2 regions of the Paenibacillus sp. P2(2022) genome follow, and region 2 is predicted to be linked to the other one. Evidence: riboswitches for the same ligand, from Rfam matches in the RefSeq annotation. Region 2 holds a riboswitch; the other holds the start of a gene.
The links. Region 2 has a riboswitch for FMN ahead of MMB75_RS07495 (DMT family transporter). Riboswitches for the same ligand answer to the same signal wherever they lie in the genome.
Positions count from the first base shown of each region.

Region 1: it holds a riboswitch for FMN, as region 2 does, so the genes downstream of both, ribE (riboflavin synthase) here and MMB75_RS07495 (DMT family transporter) in region 2, are expected to answer to the same signal.

Region 1 covers NZ_JAKWFI010000001.1:943,531-951,298, forward strand. The annotation lists gene MMB75_RS04035 (2-oxoacid:acceptor oxidoreductase family protein) at 1-422, shown strand, start outside; gene MMB75_RS04040 (thiamine pyrophosphate-dependent enzyme) at 422-2,710, shown strand; gene MMB75_RS04045 (IDEAL domain-containing protein) at 2,930-3,397, shown strand; FMN riboswitch at 3,466-3,638, shown strand; gene ribE (riboflavin synthase) at 3,969-4,634, shown strand; gene ribB (3,4-dihydroxy-2-butanone-4-phosphate synthase) at 4,709-5,392, shown strand; gene ribH (6,7-dimethyl-8-ribityllumazine synthase) at 5,422-5,886, shown strand; gene MMB75_RS04065 (segregation and condensation protein A) at 6,060-6,854, shown strand; gene scpB (SMC-Scp complex subunit ScpB) at 6,823-7,431, shown strand; gene MMB75_RS04075 (DUF2953 domain-containing protein) at 7,574-7,768, shown strand, end outside.
Region 2 covers NZ_JAKWFI010000002.1:72,337-80,104, forward strand. The annotation lists gene MMB75_RS07480 (GbsR/MarR family transcriptional regulator) at 1-455, shown strand, start outside; gene MMB75_RS07485 (carboxylesterase/lipase family protein) at 608-2,089, shown strand; gene MMB75_RS07490 (methyl-accepting chemotaxis protein) at 2,229-4,259, opposite strand; gene MMB75_RS07495 (DMT family transporter) at 4,486-5,433, opposite strand; FMN riboswitch at 5,605-5,749, opposite strand; gene MMB75_RS07500 (ABC transporter permease) at 5,874-6,566, opposite strand; gene MMB75_RS07505 (ABC transporter ATP-binding protein) at 6,559-7,482, opposite strand; gene MMB75_RS07510 (sensor histidine kinase) at 7,585-7,768, opposite strand, start outside.

The DNA.
Region 1 (7,768 bases), on a different contig from region 2:
ACGTATATCCGGTTACGGATGACGCGCAGGATCGGGTTTTTGAACGTCCGCAGCCTTTGCTGGGGTACGAAACGCAATTACTGGGAGGCGTTATTGCGACTCAGGGAAACAGTATGACGAGAGATGTTAGTGGTTCACGTCAGGGTTATGTGCCTGAATATGAAGCTGATAAATGTACCCATTGTGCCAAGTGTGATTCGATCTGCCCGGATTACTGTTTTGTATGGGAAGAGCAAGCAGACAAACGCGGAAGAATGATGCCGTTTTTGCAAGGGATTGATTACCAGTATTGCAAAGGATGTCTGAAATGTGTAGATATTTGCCCATCGGGGGCGTTAAGCTCGCGTCGCGAGCAATGGGGCTGGGCGGAGCAGCATCGTGTTGCCCACCAATTTCCGGTATATGAAGGAGGGCGTGCGTAATGGCAAAACTGGAGGAGGAACTCAAACAGACGGGCGCCGCACAAGTGACAACGTTCGAATCCGGTAATGAAATGGCAGCTACGGCGGCTGCGCAGATCAATTATCATATGATGGGATATTTCCCGATCACTCCATCGACCGAGGTAGCGCAGTATCTGGATCAAATGAAAACGCGTGGTCAGCATAATATTAAACTGGTTGCAGCCGATGGAGAACACGGATCGGCAGGGATTTGTTATGGAGCTGCGGCAGCTGGAGCGCGGGTTGTGAACGCCACCAGTTCGCAAGGTTTCCTGTACATGCTGGAGCAGTTGCCTGTTCAGTCAGGTACCCGTTTCCCTATGGTTATGAACCTGGTGACAAGAGCTGTCAGTGGTCCCTTGGATATTCGGGGGGATCATTCGGACCTGTATTATGGTTTGAATACAGGCTGGGTCATTTTGACGGCAAGTACGCCGCAGGCTGTGTATGATATGAACATCATAGCCCTGAAAATCGCAGAGCATAGCGATGTACGGTTGCCTGTAATGGTCGCATACGACGGTTTTTATACATCTCATCAAAAACGTAAAGTGCAATATTTTGCCGATGCAGAGACCGTGCGCGATTTTGTAGGCCCCAATCCGAACCTGAATTATCCGAATATTACGGATTTTGATCATCCTGTCACTGTGGGTGCGCATATGAACGGTGATGACCTGACGAATAATCACGTTCAACTGTCCGAAGCGTTGAAGCTTTCAGAAGGAGTATATGAGCAGGTAGCAGCAGAATATGCTGCTTTATCCGGTCGGGAATATCCGATTTTGGACCTGTATCATATGGAGGATGCTGAGGTTGCGGTATTTCTGCTGAATTCGGCGGCTGAATCGGCCAAGGATGTGGCGGATCAACTCCGTGCGCGTGGCATTAAAGCTGGTGTGATTCGTCCGAATATTATCCGGCCGTTCCCAGCCGCACAACTGCGGGAGGCGTTGCGCCATGTCAAGGCGTTGTTGGTGGGTGAACGTGCAGATTCGTACGGATCAGATGGCGGTAATTTGACCCACGAAATTAAGGCGGCGTTGCAGGAGGACCCACTGAATCAAACCCTCGTATTGAGTCGTATCTTTGGCTTGGGAGGAAAGGATTTTTATGCGGAAGATGCAGAGGCGTTCTTCCAGCTTGCGATTGAGGCGGCAGAGGCTGGACGAGCGGAGAAGCCCTTTGATTATTACGGGATTAATCCGGGTTCAGCGGACAAGGTGATGCCGCAAGTCATGCAGCCACCACGTGGCAATGCATACCGTACGGGTCTGATTCAGGTTACGCCGGACGAGGCAACCGGGAAGCTCAAAGTCAAGGTACCACCTCTGCGTTCGTTAACAACCAAACCACGCCGTCTTACTCCGGGTCATGGGGCTTGTCCTGGTTGTGGAGCCTTGTCTGCACTAGAACTGTTTTTTAAAGGGATTGAAGGCGACATTGTTGTACTGTTCCAGACTGGCTGCGTATATGTGGTGACGACAGGGTACCCATACACATCACACAAGCAACCGATGATCCATAATCTTTTTCAAAACGGGGCCGCTACCCTTTCAGGAGCGCTGGAAGCTTACATGGAGATGAAGCGACGTAATGAAATTGAGATGTCGGATGATCCGACCTTTATCATGATCAGTGGTGACGGCGGGATGGATATTGGTATGGGTTCTGCGATTGGTGCGGCTCTGCGTAACCATAAACTGATCATGCTGGAATATGATAACGAGGGATACATGAATACAGGCTCTCAGCAATCGTACTCCACTCCAATGGGGCATATGACGAGTACGTCGGGTGTAGGGAAAATGCAAAAAGGGAAACAAGGGCATCATAAGGATACTGTGCAAATTATGGCCGCCTGTAACATCCCGTATGCCTTTACAGCAGCCGAAAGTCATCCGCAGGATATGCTGCGCAAAGCCGCCAAGGCTCAATGGTACGCCAACAACGTGGGTACGGCATATGGTAAAATTCTGTGCGCCTGCCCACTCAACTGGAAATCCGAAGACAGATTGGGTACTAGCATCGTGGGCGCCGCAGTCGAGTCTTGCTTCTTTCCTTTGTACGAAATCGAGCAAGGGAGCACGACGATTACGTACAATCCGGAAGACAAGGGAAAACGGATTCCAGCCGCAGAATGGCTAAAATTAATGGGTAAAACGAAGCATCTTCTCAAAGAGGAAGCAACGCTGGCTACCTTTGAGCAGGAAATTGAGCGTCGCTGGACTATCCTGAAAAAGAAACATGAAATTTCGGAGTTGTAATTCTGTTTTTTGCATAATAATTGTGTAACATTGTTAGCCGCTGTTTCGGTACCGGTTCGATTGAGATTCCTAGCGCTTGCTGCGCCAGGAATCTTTTTTTGCGTTTATGGGTTGAAGCATAAAAAAACAGGTAATGATTTCCGATATAGGAGTGGAGGCCTATAGAAGGTATGTTATAAAGTCTTCTTCTGAATTTTAAGATGCAATGAGGTGCAGGTAATGATTAAGCTGAACACAGTTGAAATAATTGAAATTATAAAGAAGCAAATCCCCAAGGTTATGAACATCACGCCAGTGGAACTCAAGTTTACGGATGATTTTGGACGGGCATCGCTGGCGGCAACAGAACACAAATTCACGCTGACGAACCAGCATTATTCTGCCAAGGTGATGGATTGCGTGTTAGAAACACAAGTGCGCCCTATTTTAATGTGTGAAATTATTTATTTTCTAAAATGCGAGTTTATTGATGGGCATGTGGATGTAAGACTGGATTATGAAGCATGTTCTGAGGGAGAGCGAGGACCTGTTGCTTCAGCTGTCATTACCTTTGATCATGATACGCAGCTTGGAGTCGACGAACTGAACGATCTGATTGACCTGGCGCTTCATATGAATGATAAAACCTGGTTTGAGGAACTCTCCACTCAATATGTCAAAAGCAAAGCAGGAGCTTCGATTAGATAACTTGCTTTTTTTAGAAGTCGGTGCTAATATACGTAACAAGTTTAATGTTAATTCAATTAAATAAGAGCAAGATCCTTCGGGGCGGGGCGAAATTCCCCACCGGCGGTGATGACATGTTTGTGAATCGCTTCTGAGAACACAGCATGGCTTAGTCCGTGACCCGGATGCTGAACAATCAGCAGAAGGTGGACCTGGTGCAATTCCGGGACCGACAGTATAGTCTGGATGGGAGAAGGATACGAAGCGCATGTGCATGACGTGACATGTGCCAATTTTTAGCATACGTAAAAGTACGTACGGCTTATTTCGTTGTAGGACAGCATCGGACGACAGCTTTTATTAAGCTTTCTTTTCGATAGTGTTCTGAGCGTAATTGGCTGTATTGTCATCATGCTTTCTGTTGGCAGACCTATGATTTCATGTCATTTTAATACATGTATGAACTGCGCTTGTATACTACATATGTGACTCTCATCACCCCCATGACGGATTGAATCCTGACTGGGGGTTATTTGCGCTTACAGCTGATGAATTAGGGATAAACTGAAATGTAGTGGAAAGGAGTGAAAGCATGTTTACCGGATTGGTCGAGGAAGTGGGTCGCATTCAAAGTATTTCCAAAAGTGGTGAAGCGATGGTGCTGGGTATTTCGGGTTCTGTGGTATTGGACGATTTGAAAATAGGCGACAGTGTCTCGGTGAATGGTGTTTGCCTGACGGCAATACAGATTGGTACTAAAGATTTTAAGGTTGATGTGATGCCTGAGACTTTTCGCAGCAGTAATCTAAGGGAACTCAGATCCGGCAGTCGAGTCAATTTGGAGCGGGCGATGGCGGCGAGTGGAAGATTCGGAGGACATATCGTACAGGGACATGTGGACGGGACGGGTACGATTCGCGGAGTGACATCAGAGCAGAATGCGGTAGTGTTCGAAGTTGAGCCTTCTGATCCAGCATTATTTAAATATGTTCTTCTCAAAGGGTCAATTACAATTGATGGTATCAGCCTCACAGTTGCGCAGCGGACGAGAAATAGCTTTGCTGTATCAATTATCCCCCACACCTTAGCCGAAACGGCCTTACAAGCCAAACGTGAGGGAGATACCGTGAATATTGAATGCGATATATTGGGCAAATATGTGGAGCAACTTTTACATTACAGAGGTTCAGCGTCGATGGAGAGAGCCGATCAAGCCCCACTTAGTTTGGACTATTTGGCGAAACACGGCTTTGCCTGATACAGCCTGTTACAGAATAATAGAAAAATTGGTTCAGGAGCATTCGTGACACAAGACATAAGGAGGAGAGGGTTATGGATAGAGGCATCCAAACAAGTGCAACGACAAACATCATGGAGCAGGATGAGTTGCACCATGACGAAGAGATTCGATTGGATTCCATCGAAGAAGCATTGGAGGATTTAAAGAACGGCAAAGTCGTTATTGTAGTGGATGATGAACAGCGGGAAAATGAAGGCGACTTTATCGCTTTGGCTGAAAAAGCATCGCCCGAGGTGATCAATTTCATGATTACAGAAGGTCGCGGATTGGTCTGTGTGCCGATCACACAGCACCGAGCCAAGGCATTGGAATTGCATCCTATGGTAGAGCAAAACACAGATTTTCACGGTACCGCCTTTACGGTATCGGTAGATCATATGAAGACAACAACGGGGATTTCAGCGGCCGAGCGCTCTTTGACTGTTCGTGCCTTAGCCGACGAAGGAATCACGGGAAGCGATTTTCGCAAACCTGGTCACATGTTCCCGCTAATTGCTCGCGATGGTGGGGTCTTGCAGCGTGCCGGTCATACTGAAGCGGCTGTCGATCTGGCCCGACTCAGTGGCTTTAAGCCTGCCGGGGTCATTTGCGAAATTATAAAGGAAGATGGTTCGATGGCCCGCTTACCTGATTTGGTCGTGATCGCCAAGCGACATCAATTGAAGCTGATTAGCATTCAGCATTTAATCGACTACCGTCGTCGTTTGTCATTGTAAATAATTTTAAAAAAGAGAGGTTGATAAGCATGGCACGTTTTCTGGAAGGTAATCTCGTATCGAATGGTTTGAAGTATGGTATTGTGGTGGGCAGATTTAATGAATTTATTACAAGCAAATTGTTGAGCGGTGCACTTGATGCACTTCAACGACATGGTGCACAGGAAGGTGAAATTGATGTAGCGTGGGTGCCGGGTGCATTTGAAATATCGCTTATTGCACAAAAAATGGCCGCAAGTGGAAAGTATGATGCTGTCATTACGCTTGGCACGGTTATCCGTGGTTCTACTTCACACTATGATATCGTCTGCAATGAAGTGGCCAAGGGTGTGGCGGCAAGCAGTCTGAAAACGGGTGTCCCTATTATTTTTGGTGTAGTGACTACGGAAAATATTGAGCAGGCCATAGAACGGGCAGGTACAAAGGCTGGTAATAAAGGTTGGGATTCTGCGCTGGCTGCGATTGAAATGGCCAATCTCGGTAAGCAGTTCTAATGATATAAATGGCTGAAAGAACGGCATAAACTGCAAAGTGGAAAAGGGATTAGATTGTTAAGCAAGGCGATGACGTATATACTACAGAAAGAGGGATTGATAACGTAGAGCATAAGTGCTAATGGGGAAAGGTATTGTTGAATGATGATTGGAGTAAGGCAGGGGGAAGCACATTGACAGTCGTAAATTACAAGCTGGAAACATTCGAGGGTCCGCTGGATCTACTGTTGCATCTGATTGATAAAGCCGAGATCGACATTCAGGATATCCCGATTAGCGATATTACTGATCAGTACATGGCTTTTTTGCACAGTATGCAGGAGCTGGAGCTGGACATTACAAGCGAGTTTCTAGTGATGGCGGCGACGCTCTTATCCATTAAGAGTAAATTGTTGCTTCCCAAGCCACCTGTGATGGAATATGACGATTTGGATTTTTATGAAGAAGAAGACTATGATCCACGTGAGGAACTGGTTCGCAAGCTGGTGGAGTATCGTAAATACAAAGGGATTGCTCGCCATCTGAGCGAACGGGAGTGGGAACGTAGTCTGATTTATGGCAAGGAGCCGGAAGATTTGAGCGCATTCCTGCCAACCGAACCCGCAAATCCGGTGCATGGGCTGCATGCGAGCGATTTGGTCGCGGCCTTTCAGCGTGCATTGCGCAAAGCTGAACGACGTACGACGGTAACCCGTGTTCATCGGGACGAAATTTCAGTCAAGGACCGTATCCGGCAAGTTATCGGGGCGTTAGAGAAGGTGGGGAATGGAGGACGGCTGCTGTTCTCCAAGCTGATGCATGAGGATATGTATCGGCATGAGGTGGTTGTAACCTTTTTGGCTATCCTTGAATTGATGAAAATGAAGCAAATCTTCTGTTATCAGGAGAAGCTTTTCGATGATATTGTAATGGAGTGGAGAGGGGATTTACGGGTTAATGGATTATCTGAAGCTGAAATCAATTATTGAGGGGCTGCTGTTTCTCGCGGGAGAGGAAGGGTTGTCCACCAAGCAGATCGCCGACATTGTAGAACAGCAGCAAGAGCTGGTTGAAAAGTGTCTGGAGGATATGAAACAGGATATGGAGCAAGGAGGAAGAGGCCTGCAGCTTGTCCGTATTGCTGGTCATTATCAGCTTGCAACTTTATCCGAACATGCACCTTATTTTGAAAAGCTCGCCTACTCTCCGGCACGTGCCTCATTGTCTCAAGCTGCTTTGGAGACACTGGCCATTGTGGCCTACCGCCAGCCCATTACAAGAGTTGAAATCGAAGAGATTCGAGGTGTCAAATCCGAGCGGGCCATACATACACTGGTCAACAAGGAGCTCATTGAAGAGAAAGGTCGAGCTGAGGCCATCGGACGACCAATATTGTATGGAACGACGAAATCATTCTTGGATTATTTCGGTCTAGGTTCGCTCGAAGATCTACCGCAACCGGAGCAGTTCGAGGATTCAGACAATTTAGAAGAAGAGACACAGCTATTGTTCGAGCGTCTGGAGAGCAGCCAGCCTGCGGAGAACGATTCGGATCTGGAATCCTAAGTTCATAAAATTCAAAAGACAGCCAGTCCTTACGTCATTGAGGGCTGGCTGTTTAGCATTTTAAGATGCATGATTTTCCGCTGAAAGGTCATACTATTTTTGCCATGATATTCTATAGCAAAAGGGTAGGGAGGACTCGCCAGTGTGGAAATGGATCAGTATCGCCATCATCATCGTTATATTCATTGTACTGGCTATTCTGCTCTCTCGTATTCGATTGAAGCTGGAAATTGCCAAGCATGACAATGATGATCGGGCGCATCTAGAGATCAGATTTCTATACGGCTTGATCAAAATGGATTACGATATTCCAGCCATTCTCATCACAGGTTTGAAA
Region 2 (7,768 bases):
CTGCGGGGCATTTGTACGGTTTGCTTTTTTTTGCGGATAAACCGATGACGCTGGATGAGATGGGCCGTGAAATGGAAATGAGCAAAACGAGCATGAGTACAGGAGTTCGAACGTTGTTGGATCTGAAAATGGTGAACAAGGTATGGAGCAAAGGCTCACGCAAGGACTTGTATGAAGTCGAGTATGACTGGTATCAAACCTTTACTGACTTCTTCGCTATTAAATGGAGAAAAGCAGTAGAAACAAATTTACTCGTACTGCGCAAAGCCATTGAGGAACTGGACAAATTGATGGCACAGGGTGAAGAATACGAGGAATTTAAGACCATTCTTCAGCAAGACCGTATGAAAATGAAGCAGGCCGTGGCTTATTACAAGTGGCTAGACCGATTGATTGATTCGATGGAAAGCGAAGAAATTTACAAGCTGATTCCGAAAGAAGAGGTTCGGGATTAAGCAAGATCCACTCATTCTGTCTACAAAATGCCGGAGCGCAAAAGCGCTTCCGGTATTTTTTGGTTTGGTCCTGCGCAAAGGGTATAATAGAGATATGTAAAGATTGATAGTATACCGTTATGTTGAACATACAAAATAAAGGAGGGTTCATGATGGAGAGTAATACAGTACATACTCGTCTAGGTCAATTACGTGGAGAAACGGGGAATGGATATCATGTGTGGAAAGGTATTCCATATGCGCAGCCTCCTGTTGGAAAACTTCGTTTTCACGGACCACAGCCTTTGGAGCCTTGGGAGGGTGTACGGGCTGCGACGAGTTTCGGACCCATCTGTCCGCAACCCATGCCCTCCGCTGAAAGTATGACCGGAAATCTGGTGGAACCGCCGCAGCAGTCCGAGGATTGCTTGTATCTGAACATTTGGACACCGGCTTCGAAGGCTCCTGAGAAGGGACGTCCGGTGCTGGTGTGGATTCATGGCGGTGCCTTTGTCACCGGGTCTGGGATTATACCTTTATATGACGGGGAACGCATGGCGAAGAATGGCAATGTTGTTGTAGTTACGATCAACTATCGGTTAGGACCGTTAGGATTTTTGCATTTGACTCCAAAGGGGAATGGGCTGACCTCAAATGCCGGACTGTTGGATCAAATCGCTGCGCTGGAATGGGTTCGGGATCATATTTCTGCCTTTGGCGGCAACCCGGACGAAGTAACGGTGTTCGGTGAATCGGCAGGCGCGATGAGTATTGCCGCTCTATTGGCGATGCCAGCCGCTGAGGGGCTGTTCCAGCGTGCAATTTTGCAAAGTGGAGCATCGCAGGTGTTGCCAGCTGCACAGGCTGAGCAAGTGGCGGCTGTGTATTTGCAGCAACTGGGTGTGGATGCTCAGCATCCTGAGCGATTGTTTACGCTGCCGACAGATGCGTTGATGCTCGCTATGGCCAAAACACATGAAGTCATCGGACCTGGGATGGCGATGATTTATCAACCCGTTGTAGACGGGGTGACCTTGCCGGATCTACCCCTGTCGGCAATCGCCCAAGGTTCAGCAAAACAGGTATCTGTTATGATTGGAACGAACTTGCATGAAGGGAACTATTTTATCCGCAAAGAATCCCATCTGATGAACAAGCTAACAGCACGTCAGGCATTGGAAATGATGACAGGTATGTCCGACATTGGCGACCTGATAGAACCTTTTCCAGTTACCATTGAGGGACAGGCACAAATGTTGACCGATCTCATTTTTTGGCGTCCCGCGTTGGCTCTTGCCGCTGAACAGTCGGTGTATGCATCGGTATGGATGTACCGTTTTGATTGGACACTGCCGGGCCATCCTACCTTTGGACAAGCGGTTCACGGTGCAGAAATTGCTTTTGTTTTCGATAATCTGAAGCTGCTGGATAAGCTGGGATTAGAGATTCAACCTTCGATGGAGAAGCTTGCTCATGATATGCAGCAGGCATGGGTTGCTTTTGCACGGGATGGGGAGCCTATGCTACCTGAGCGAGCATGGCCGATGTACGACAGGCAACAGCGAGCTACAGCCATTTTTCATCAGGATATTATGGTGGAACATGATCCAGAAGGGGATAGACGCCGCCAGCTAACGGGGCAGATGAGCATATAGGTAAGTACGAGGCATCGTCTAAAGGAATCAACGAAAAAGCCTTCGCCCGTATTTTGTATGCGGGCGAAGGCTTTTGTTACTAAACAGATGCAGTGCTGTTGAGCTTTCGTTGGTGAAATTTCAATAATAGCTGTGGAAGCTAAATCTTAAATCGCTTAACAAGCTCTTGCAGGTCCTGTGCCATGTTGGACAACTCCTGTGAGGAAGAGGCGATTTCCTCCATGGCTGCCATTTGCTCTTGAGCGGCAGCAGAGGTTGTCTGCGAACTGTCCGCCGAATTGCGGGATAGGCTTGCCAAATGGGTGACAGTGGCGGAAACTTCCTCTGTACTGGCAGAGATTTGTTCAGCAGCAGCGGACACACTTTGAATTTGTTCCACGATATGAGAAGTAGAGCGTTCAATATTCGTAAAAGCACCTTCTGCATCTTGGCTGATTCGTAATCCTTCACCTACCTGATTACGAACATTACCGTTCATCGTGGCGGTAGAGCGCTGAATCAAATCGAGCATTTGCGTAATGATCTGACTGATGGAATCGGCGCTTTCCTTGGACTGTTCCGACAGCTTGCGTACCTCTATAGCGACTACAGCAAATCCGCGCCCAGCTTCGCCTGCTCTGGAGGCTTCAATAGATGCGTTCAGGGACAATAAGTTAGTTTGCTTGGCAATGGCAGCTATAGCCGCATTCATTTGCTTCGCATCGTCCGAGAGCTGTGATAGCTCATCCATCAGGCTAGCCGTTTGGCTTACAGCTTCCAAAATGCGGTCCATTTGTGTCCGCACATGACTGATCATTTGACTACCTTGAGCTACGTCCTGCTCGGTTTGTCCTGCTGAATCCACGATGGAGCTTGCCGATTCGGCAATCGTGCTGACACCCTTCGCCATTTCTTCAACAGCATTGGCGGTTTGCTCGGATGCCTCGGCGCTGGTCGCTGCATTTTCCGCGGATTCCATAACTGTTTCCGCTACATGTTGCACGGACTCCGTCGTTTGCTCTGTGCTCTCCTTGATTATCAGGGAAGAGGAAGCAAGACGGGAGGAGGTTTGGTTGACTTCGGAGACCATTGAATGCAAGGAATGCGTCATCTGGTCAAAATTCTGTGCCAGCTCGCCGAACTCGTCTTTTCTAGACAGATTAACACGTTCGGTCAGATTTCCATCACGGACGATCCGTGTGCCTGCTTGCAGCTTTTTGAGTGGGATCAGGAATGAGCGGACCATAAGCACTATGATGATCGCAGCGGCCAGTATGGAAATAACAATTACAATCAGGCTTTGCTTCAGAATCGGTTGGGCTGCATCACTGTAATCCTCCAGATCCGATAGTGCAACAATGTTCCAGCCGGTGAGAGGGTCCTTAAGTGTAAAGGCCAGTACGTCCCGATTCATAAATTGAATTTGCGACACAGAAGGAGTATCATTTTCACCGGTTGCCGCCACTTCGGGAAGGCCCTCCATGGTGTCAGCTGGTTTTTTGCCTGTCTTAGTAAAGGCTGTCCCTGTCCCGGATACAACTTTATGATCAGAATCAACAATGATGAGTCCTCCGCGTTCACCTATCTTCACAGACTGTAGACTTTCACCCATCTTGTCCAGATTCAAAGCCAATGCAACAGCTCCTTCACCGTCCTTGAGCGTTGCCGATACATTAACTACTAAGTTCCCTGTCGTAACGCTGGCAACTGGAACACCGACGAATACCTTGCCCTTATGTAGCATTGCGTTTTTGTACCATTTTCTCTCCCTAGGATCATAATCAGCCTCCTTTTTTATCGGCGAACGGATATATTGTCCTTCCGTATTGCCAAGGAGCGCGGCATCTAACTCAGGATGAGCTTTGACGATGACGTCCAACTTTTTCTGAAGGGCTTCTTGGTTGGAACCAATGGAATCAGATTCGATCTCACTGGTAAGCACGTCTACGTCTTTTATAATCGGTGCCACATACTGATTAACATTGCTTCGGATCAGATACAGATTCGTGTTTACGGAAGCAGCCATCTGCTGACTGAGCTGTGTCGTGGCCCCCTGGTAAGAAAAGTATCCAATAAGTACGCTTGGAATCAATAACACAGCCAAAAAAGATATTATTAATTTTGTCCTCATTAAATAAAACTGCCTGAGAAACCTGTTCCACCACGGAACTGTTTGTTTTGCTTTAGTCATCGTTTTTTCTCCTCTGTGTCAGATGATCACTACATAGTTTTATTCGACATAAATCGACTAATTTTATAGATGTAATCTTTAAAAACGAGGAATAGTACACTTTTTTTGAGAAAATAGGTCTTAGGAACTAATGTTAATATGAATATGAATACATAAAAAGCCAAATCAGAGATACAAAAGCATCTTCACGATTTGGCTTGGATGAGCATGAAAGAAGATTAAGCTATTAATTTTTCTGCTGACGAGAAATCATAAAGAGTGTAATCCAGATCAGCATAAAACCAGTCAATTGCGCTACGGTAACGATTTGCTGGAAAGCGATCCAGTTAATTACGACACCAACCATGGGGAAGCTCAATTCTGCCATCGTAGCATAAGAAGCTTTGGTTGTACTTAAGCCTTTGTAATACAGTAATAAACTGAGAAGACCCGGAAGCAATGCTTGCAGCAGCAAGTTGATAATTACAGCTGCGCCCGCCCATGTACCTGTAGGCATATTCCACGGAGCATGCTCCACCGAGGTGAGAACAATGAGCAGAGGGAGCGCCACCATGAAGCGGAGGGAGGTTACTGTCTCATATTTCATCGAACGAAGCAAGTAGCTACCCATAACGGTCGAACCGCCCCACAGAACCGCTGCACCTAGTGCGAGCAGACTACCAATGTGAACAAAATCATGAACATGCCCAAAGGGAAGCGACCAACCGAAGGTTAGAAGATACGTTCCGAACAGAGCGATGACAATTAATATTCCAAAATGACGCGGTAGCATTTCCTTCAATATAACGCGGGCCAAAATAATAGCAACCAAAGGCTGAAGCTTCTGGAGCAAAAGAACTGCATTCAGATCACCGTTGCTGAGTGCCATGGTGAAAATCACACTGGCCAGTGCCGAGCCGCCCCACGAGACGAACAAAATAGCGAAAACCTGACGAAATCGTATCGTTTTGAGCTCCTCGCGATGCTTCCACAGCATCGGCGTCAGAGCGATAAAGAGCAGCACATGCTCCATCAGTACGATTTGTGCTGAGGTAAATGACTTTAACAAAATAATACGAAACAGCGGGTCTGCACCCCACAAGGCCGCTCCGATCGCGACTAGCCAAAAACCGCTTTTCATGTGGGAGCTACGATCAAAACCTTTGGATGATAGTACAGTTGATGATTGACTCATACTTATTTAGCTCCTTGCGAATACAGGACCGGTGGCACAAAAACCCCCGTCCATGGCGAAAGCCATGCAAGACGGGGGTTGATCAAATAAACTTGCCGTTTGATACAAGTTAAATGAAGTTACTGCAAAAACTATAGCGCAGCATTCATTCACTTTGCGGCATGTTCATACTTCGATCTTCTTCCATCCGGACTTTACCGTCGGCTTTGGCATCTCACCAAATCAGTCCGTATCCTGTTGCCAGATACAGAGTCGCGGGCTTAGCTCCATGAGCCATACCGCCGGTTGGGAATCTCACCCTACCCCGAAGATCCTTATTCCGTTTTTTAATTTCTCCTATAGGATATACCTGTTTTAGAATGAAGTCCAGTGAAAAATGTGTGTATATCTAACAAGGATTTTCATCTTTTTTTGAAAGCGTTTCACTAAAATCTATATTACTAAGCAATATCCTTATACTCAATGCGCCGAATTGCCGCATAAGCCACAATCATTCCCAGCACAGAGAAGCTGATTTGCACAGGGGCAATGGAGCTAAGTGTAGCGCCGTTATTATTGGAGAAAAGCAAGGCTACAACCAGAATCGAGGTCACAATAGTCGTGGGTACTGAGTATCTTCGCATTCCCATATACAGCGGAACCAATCCCATAAAGCTGGCGGCCACGGCATTGATTAGCGTCCGCGCGGATTGTTCGGCCAGTATGGAAAGAGTAAGCTTATCCGGTACAATCATGACAAACTGGTTGAGCAAATGAATCGCAGCCGTAATGATGATTTCCGATATAACAACAGACAAGAACGTAAACAGCAGCACAATCAAGAGTTTGGCGATCATCAGCTTTTGACGATGAATCGGATACATGAACAAGATTGTAATCGATTTGGACTTAAATTCTCCTACGATAAAACGGCATAGCAGAACGGAGGCAAATACAATAAATGTGGCTCTCACCATATTGTCCATGAGATCAAGAAGCTGAGCGTACTGTGTAAATTCGGGTACTCCTTCATTTTGGCTGTCCAGCGCAATAATACAGAGCAACCCTAAAATACAGGCGTTGGCGATCAGTGCTGAACGGATATAACCCGCCAGATGAAGCTTTTTCATCTCCAACTGTATTAATCTAAGCATGGGGCTCACCTCCATGTAACAGACGTAAAAAGTAGTCTTCCAGCGTACTGCTTTTCTGATGAATGGAATCGACTTCTACATCATTTAAAATGAGCGTTTTCGTAATTTGCTTCTGCGGTACACTCAGATCGTAAATACGTATACTCTGTTCATTGAGTACCTTTATATTATTCAGACTCAGATGATGGGAGAGGACGTAGGCCGCTTTTTTACAATCGTTGGTCGTAAATTCGATGTATTCTGTATTGGTATCCCGTACCTGTTCCATCGAAACTTCCTCAATCAGCTGTCCGTGATTAATCACGCCTATTGTATCCGCAATCTGCTCTATTTCCGCTAAAATATGACTGGATACGAGCAGCGTCATCCCATATTCCTTGCATAGCATGTGGAATAACTGCCGAATTTCCTTAATTCCCACTGGGTCCAGACCATTAATTGGTTCATCCAAAATGAGTAGCTCTGGCTTGGTCGCAATGGCCCGGGCAATCCCGAGACGCTGTTTCATTCCTAGTGAAAAGTCTTTTACCGGCTTGTCACCCGCATTCCGCAAGTTCACTAATTCTAGCGCATCCCGGACAGCCTGTTTATTATAATAGCCCATGTATTCACAATGAAGTTCGAGATTTTGATGAGCCGTCAGTCTATCATAAAAAATCGGGTATTCAATAATTGAACCCATCCGTCCGAGCAGATGATAAGACTTTGGCGTTAGCTTTTCACCGAACAGTTCAATCTCACCCGATGTCGGCTTGAGCAGGTTGGTAATCATTTTCATGATCGTTGTCTTGCCCGCCCCATTGGGACCGAGAAAGCCATAGGTTTCCCCCTTGCGCACATTCATACTGACCCCTGCTATAATTTCATTGCCCTTCATGGCTTTGGTCAGATGATGTGTACGTACTATGTAAGTCATGGGTGTTCTCCCTTCGTATACTGTTGATAATTCAAGAATACAGGGCGAAATGTTCATTTTTCTTTCGTAATTATTACAAATTTATTAAGTTGAGCAGTTCGCTTAATAATTGATCTTCTTCAAGGTAAAAGAGAAGACGGTCCGCTCATAAGGTTTGCTGGTCAATTGTATCTCTCCGTTCATGCATTCAACCAGGCGCTTGGCAATCGTAAGGCCCAGCCCACTGCCCTGTACCGCCTTATTGCGGGAATCCTCAAGTGTGTACATGCGTTCAAAAACCTTATCC